Regions from separate parts of the Qipengyuania flava genome, predicted to be linked through region 2. Evidence: predicted binding sites of a transcription regulator. Region 2 holds the regulator's gene; the other holds the start of a gene.
What was found. Region 2 encodes LexA, which represses DNA repair genes until DNA is damaged. Its sites were predicted from a motif close to GTTCCNCNCTTGTTCT; they were not measured.
Positions count from the first base shown of each region.

Region 1: a site for LexA is predicted at 1,636-1,651, ahead of KUV82_RS02170 (ribonucleoside-diphosphate reductase subunit alpha). Genes of this name have one in related genera too.

Region 1 is NZ_CP080410.1:423,822-427,198, reverse strand. It holds gene KUV82_RS02170 (ribonucleoside-diphosphate reductase subunit alpha) at 1-1,583, opposite strand, end outside; gene KUV82_RS02165 (hypothetical protein) at 2,080-2,322, shown strand; gene KUV82_RS02160 (alpha/beta fold hydrolase) at 2,319-3,209, opposite strand.
Region 2 is NZ_CP080410.1:1,720,215-1,723,591, reverse strand. It holds gene KUV82_RS08520 (ComEC/Rec2 family competence protein) at 1-1,706, shown strand, start outside; gene lexA (transcriptional repressor LexA) at 1,727-2,416, opposite strand; gene trpC (indole-3-glycerol phosphate synthase TrpC) at 2,563-3,348, opposite strand; gene trpD (anthranilate phosphoribosyltransferase) at 3,345-3,377, opposite strand, start outside.

The sequences.
Region 1 (3,377 bases), 1.3 Mb from region 2:
TTCTTGACGATGAAGCTGCCCGACAGCGTCTTGTGCGTGTAGATGTTCGCTGGGATCGGCTCGATGCAGGCGCTGGTGCCGCCGCAGATGATGCTGATCGACGCGGTCGGCGCGATCGCCATCTTGCAGCTGAAGCGCTCCATCGCGCCCATTTCTTCGGCATCCGGGCAGGCACCGCGTTCCTGGGCGAGCACCAGCGAGGCTTCCTCGGCCTTGCCGCTGATGTGCTTGAACATCTTCAGGTTCCAGACCTTCGCCATCGGGCTTTCGAAGCCGATGCCCTTCATCTGGAGGAAGGAGTGGAAGCCCATCACACCCATGCCGACGCTGCGTTCGCGCATGGCGGAATACTTCGCACGAGCCATCTCGTCGGGCGCGCGGTCGATATAGTCCTGCAGGACGTTGTCGAGGAAGCGCATGACGTCCTCGATGAACTGCTTCTCGCCGTTCCACTCGTCCCACTTTTCGAGGTTGAGCGAGGACAGGCAGCACACCGCCGTACGGTCGTTGCCGAGGTGGTCGATGCCCGTCGGCAGGGTGATTTCCGCGCACAGGTTCGAGGTCGAGACCTTGAGGCCCAGTTCGCGGTGATGCTTGGGCATCATGCGGTTCACCGTGTCGGAGAACACGATGTAGGGCTCGCCCGTGGCAAGGCGGGTTTCAACGAGCTTCTGGAACAGCGAACGCGCGTCCACGGTCTTGCGGACCGAGCCGTCCTTCGGGCTGACGAGATCGAATTCCTCACCGGCGCGCACCGCTTCCATGAAAGCGTCGGTGACCAGCACGCCGTGGTGCAGGTTCAGCGCCTTGCGGTTGAAGTCGCCCGAAGGCTTACGGATCTCGAGGAACTCTTCGATTTCCGGGTGGGTGATGTCGATGTAGCAGGCCGCCGAACCGCGGCGCAGCGAACCCTGGCTGATGGCCAGCGTCAGGCTGTCCATCACGCGCACGAAGGGAATGATGCCGCTGGTCTTGCCGTTGAGGCCGACCGGCTCGCCGATGCCGCGAACATTGCCCCAATAGGTGCCGATGCCGCCGCCCTTGGAGGCGAGCCAGACGTTCTCGTTCCAGGTGTTGACGATGCCGTCGAGGCTGTCGGACACCGAGTTGAGGTAGCACGAGATCGGCAGGCCGCGCGTCGTGCCGCCGTTCGACAGCACCGGCGTTGCCGGCATGAACCACAGGTTCGAAATGTAGTCGTAGAGACGCTGCGCGTGCTCCTGGTCGTCGGCGAAGTAATCGGCGACGCGCGCGAACAGGTCCTGATACTTCTCGCCCGGAAGCAGGTAGCGGTCTTCCAGCGTTTCCTTGCCGAATTCGGTCAGCAGCGCGTCGCGGCTCTCGTCGATCTTCACGTCGAACCGGCGATCAAGCACCTTCTTGCTGTCATCGCCCGACGCCTTGGCAGCCGCAGCCACAGCCCCTGCAAGCGCTTCGCCAGCCGCTTCCTGGACCAGTTCGTCGCTGCCCTTGTCGGTCGTGTCCATGGAAACCGCTTTCTTCTTGGTGGTGGGTTCCTCGACGGTGTCCTGCGTATCCAGATCCAGTGCCATCGCCGTGTCGTCCCCGCTCTTGAAATCCATCGTGTGCCCCGCCGTCCTGTTTGCCGCGTTCGCCCGCTTGGAAAGGGCCCGCGTTCCGCTTGTGTTCGAGTCGGCGAGAACGCTCTCCCGCCTAGCAATTTTGTGTGCGCCCGGGGTGAAAACTTATCCCCTTTTTCCCCACAGGCCCGGCGTCAAAACGCCTCGCCCCCTATATGGGGAGTGAGGCGGCAATCGCTAGGTCTTGTGGGTACCCCCGGTAGCCCGACCACTAGATACTGAATCAGGCGGGACTCGCACGCAAGAGGGTGAAGGAAGTTTTAATGCGCCAAACCGCCCGGATCGCGGGGTGTCCTATGTTGCTGCAACGCAGCGACGCGTGGACAATCCTTGGGTTTGCGGCTGCGCAAGACACAAAATGAATCCGTGAAAAAAATTTTGCGGGCAAAAACGATCGACGCAGCTTGTGAATCATCCGAATCCGCGCACGCAATATTCGAATCCGGGCAAGCAGGTCCGGGCTGCGGAGGAAGCGAGAATGGTGAACCGGATCGTCGACATCGCAGCGCGCTGTCGCACGCCGTTCGCTGTGGTCGCGGGCATGTGGTTCTGGACCGGCTGCGCGGTCTATGCAGGCTTCCTCGACCCGCCCGAGATCCCTCAATGGGTGAAGGACGGCTATTTCTGGAGCTCGGTTGCCGCCAACGCCGCCTGGTGGGGTTATCTCAACCCCAAGGTAATCGAGCGACGCAAGCAGCTCGGCGAACTTCCCCCAGACTAGGAGGCGCTGGCCTTGGCGTGCTGGGCGATGGCTCCGGCCACCTCGTCGACCAGCTCGAGCGGGAGGTCGTGCCCCCAGCCAGGGATGGTCTTGAGCTGCGCGCCGGGAATGCTCGCCGCCGTATCGCGGCCGCCTTCGCAAGGCACCAGCGGGTCGTCCTCGCCATGCAGCACCAGCGTGGGCACCGCGATGTCCTTAAGCATCGGACGGCGATCGCCATCGGCGACGATCGCCGAAAGGTGCCGCGTCGGCCCCTGCGGGTAGACGCTGCGCTGCACGCTGGCGCGGGTGCGTTCGCGCAGCCGGTTTTCCTCGGTAGGATAGCCGGGCGAGCCGATCGTGCGGGCAAGCATCATGCCGTGTTCCACCAGCACGTCTTCCTCCATGCTCTTGGGCCGCGTGATCAGTGCCTTCATCGCTTCGGGTTTGGCGGGCGGGAGCTTGGGGTTGCCGGTGGTCGAAAAGATCGAGGTCAGCGACAGCGTCTTGTGCGCATGACGCGAGGCGAAGTGCTGCGCGATCATGCCGCCCATGCTGGCGCCCACGATATGCGCCTTCTCGATACCCAGCGCATCGAGCAGTCCGGCACCGTCATCGGCCATATCGCCCAGCGTGTAGGGCACCTTGGGGGTCAGCCCGATCTTCGACAGAAGGGTCATCTTGATGATGCCCGGCGCCTTCACGCCGTCGAACTTGTGGCTCAGCCCGATATCGCGGTTGTCGTAGCGGATCACCCGAAAACCGTGCCCGGCCAGCTCCTCGACCAGCTCGTCCGGCCACAAGGTCAATTGCGCGCCGAAGCCCATGATCAGCAGCATGGGCGGATGCGAAGGATCGCCGTGCTCTTCGTAGTGCAGCTCGATCCCGTTCGCGGTAGCCTTGGGCATTGGGTACTCCCCCTTGTCTTGTCTGTCTTTCTGTTGACACGAATTCACCGGAATCGCGCGGCATTGTCCATGGCTAATGCCGTCCGGGCGGCGATCATGGTTAGGATCGCCTTAACGCAGGGCCAATTCTGTCGGTCGTATACAAGCGCGGCCCGGCGCTCCGAGTCA
Region 2 (3,377 bases):
TGGCGGCACGCGAGGCGGAGACCGGCCAGGCGCTCGCTTACCGGATCAATATACCGCTGGAAAACGACCAGCCCCTGTTCCGTGAAGGTGCGCGGATCCGTCTGTCCGCCCGGCTGATGCCGCCATCGCCGCCGATCGTGCCGGGCGCTTACAATTTCGCGCGGCGGGCCTGGTTCGACGGCCTTTCGGCGACGGGATCGGCGGTCGGGTCTATAGAGCTGGTTGAGCCGCCGCCACCCTCCGAACTGTCGCTTGCCTCGATCCAGCGGCGCCTCTCGGCCCATGTCCGCAGTCATGTCGACGGGACGGCCGGGGCCATTGCCGCCACGCTGGCGAGCGGAGACCGCGGTGCGATTCCGGAGGCCGATGAGGAGGCGATGCGCGATTCCGGTCTCACGCATTTGCTCTCGATCAGCGGCCTGCATGTGAGCGCGCTGATCGCGGCGGCCTATCTGCTGGTGCTCAAGACGCTTGCGCTGTGGCCCTGGCTGGTGCTGCGCGTGCGCCTGCCGCTGGTCGCCGCAGCCGCCGCGGCGCTTGCGGGCATTGGCTACACGCTGCTCACAGGCGCCGAAGTGCCAACCGTGCGCAGCTGCATCGGGGCCTTGCTGGTGCTGGTCGCGCTGGCGCTGGGCCGCGAACCGCTGTCATTGCGCATGGTTGCCATCGCAGCCGGCGTCGTGCTGGCCCTGTGGCCGGAGTCGCTGGTGGGGCCGAGCTTCCAGATGAGCTTTGCCGCGGTCCTAGCGATCGTCTCCCTCCACAACGTCCAGCGGCTGCGGGACTTTCTTGCCCCGCGTGAAGAGAGTTGGGGGCGGCGCTTGGCGCGGCGCATGGCGGTGCTGTTCCTGACCGGCATGGTCATAGAATTGGCGCTGATGCCGATCGTCCTTTTCCACTTTCACAGGGCCGGTGTTTATGGAGCGGCTGCGAACCTGATCGCCATTCCACTGGTGACCTTCGTCTCCATGCCGCTGGTCGCGCTGGCGCTGGTGCTGGACCTCGTAGGGGCGGGGGCGCCGGTGTGGTGGCTGGTGGGGCATTCGCTCGACCTGCTGATCGGTATTGCCCATCTTTTTGCCGATCTTCCGGGTTCGGTGAAGCTCGCCCCGCGCATCGGCATGGGGGCCATGGCGCTTTATCTGGCGGGCGCCTTGTGGCTGGCCTTGTGGCAGGGGCGGCCTAGGCTGTGGGGCTTGGCGCCCATTGCACTTTCTGCAGCGCTCATGGCGAGCGCGCCGGTTCCCGATATTCTCATCACTCGCGATGGGCGCGATATAGGCGTTGCCAATGAAGCCGAAGCCCTGCTGGTGTTGCGTGACAGTGAGGGTGGCTACGCGCAGGATAATCTGCTCGAGCTTGCCGGCAGCGAGGATGCACCGGTGCTGATCTCGCAATGGCAGGGGAGCCGGTGCAGCGACCAGTTTTGCACCCTGCGCCTGGAGCGCGAGGATCGCACTTGGATTGTCCTTGTCGCGCGAAATCGTGACCTTGTCGAGGAACGCGCCCTGGCCGCAGCCTGCACGCAGTCCGACATCGTCATCGCCGATCGCTATCTACCGCGCAGCTGCCAGCCCCGCTGGCTCAAGGCGGACCGAAGGTTCCTCGATCGAGAAGGGGGCACCGCGCTTTATCTATCGCAGGAACGGATAGAGACAGTGGCTCGCGACCAGGGCGCGCATGGCTGGTGGCGCGCGCGCCGCTAGCGAGGCGCGCGCCGACCGGATCAGTGGTAGCGGCGCAGCAGGCCGGCTAGCTTGCCCTGGACCTGCACGCGGCCGGGTTCGTAGATCTGCGGCTCGTAAGCGCCGTTTGCCGGATCGAGCCGCACGCGGCCCGCATCACGGCGCAGGTATTTGAGCGTCGCTTCTTCGTTATCGACGAGCGCAACCACGATTTCCCCATCGCGCGCGCTGTCCGTGCGCTTCACCAGCGCGAAGTCGCCATCGAAAATGCCCGCTTCGATCATGGAGTCGCCCGAGACTTCGAGCGCGTAGTGCTCGCCCGGTCCGAGCAGGGCTGCGGGCACCGGCATGCTGGACTGGCCTTCGATCGCCTCGATCGGGGCGCCGGCCGCGATACGGCCGTGAAGCGGCACGTCGATGATGTCATTCGCCGGTTCGGGCGCCACGGCCTTGGCCGTCAGCGCGCTTGCCATGGCATCGTTCGTGTTGGCTGCCTTGGGCGAGCCCATCACCGCGTCTTCGGGCAGCTTGACCACTTCGAGCGCGCGGGCGCGGTTGGGAAGGCGGCGGATAAAGCCGCGTTCTTCCAGCGCCGAGATCAACCGGTGGACGCCCGACTTGCTCTTGAGGTCGAGCGCTTCCTTCATTTCTTCAAAACTGGGGGAAATTCCCGTCTCCTCCAGCCGCTGCTGGATGAAGCGGATCAATTCGTGCTGCTTTGCCGTCAGCATGGTGCGAGCTCCCGTTTCGCCTGTTCACAAACCTGTGAACGAATGCGGAACAAGTAAGCAACTTTTCGAGGGGCGTCAAGCAATCCCGCCATTTTCGAGCAGGTTGCAGTGGAACAGCTGTTCCCGCTTTGCTCTCGGGGCGTCGATCAGCGGCCCAGCAACGCGCGGGTGGCGGCTTCGACATCGTCCTTGCGCATAAGGCTTTCGCCCACGAGGTAACTGCGCACGCCGGCGCGGGCCAGCCGCTGACAATCGGCATGCGTGCCAATGCCGCTTTCCCCGACCAGCAGGCTTCCTTCCGGGGCGAGCGGGGCGAGCAGCTCGGTTGTCGCCAGATCGGTGGTAAAAGTCTTCAAATCGCGGTTGTTCACGCCGATCAGCCGCGAGCGGAGCTGCGCTGCGCGTTCCAGCTCCGCGCGGTCGTGGACTTCGACCAGCACGTCCATCCCGTGTTCGATAGCGGCGGCTTCGATATCCGCCATCGCGCTGTCTTCGAGCGCGGCGACGATGATCAGGATCGCATCGGCGCCCAGCGCCCGCGCCTCGGCGACCTGCCAGGTGTCGACCATGAAATCCTTGCGCAGGACCGGCAGGTCGCAAGCCGCGCGGGCTTCGAGGAGGTAATCCTCATGGCCCTGGAAATAGGGCGCATCGGTCAGCACCGACAGGCACGCGGCACCGCCAGCGGCATAGGCGCGGGCGTGGTCCGCAGGCTGGAAATCGGCCCGGATCAGGCCCTTGGAGGGGGAAGCCTTCTTGATCTCCGCGATCAGGCCGAATCCATCGTCCTGCGCGCGTTCGAGCGCGGCGCGAAACCCGCGCGGGGCGGAGGCTTCCCGCGCGGCGGCTTCGAGATCGGCGAGGCTCCAATCAGCCTTGCGCGCGGCCACTTCCTCGCGCTTGGTCGCGCAGATTTCTTCCAGCTTGTTCATCGGGCGAGCGCAATCCAGTCGGCGAGCAA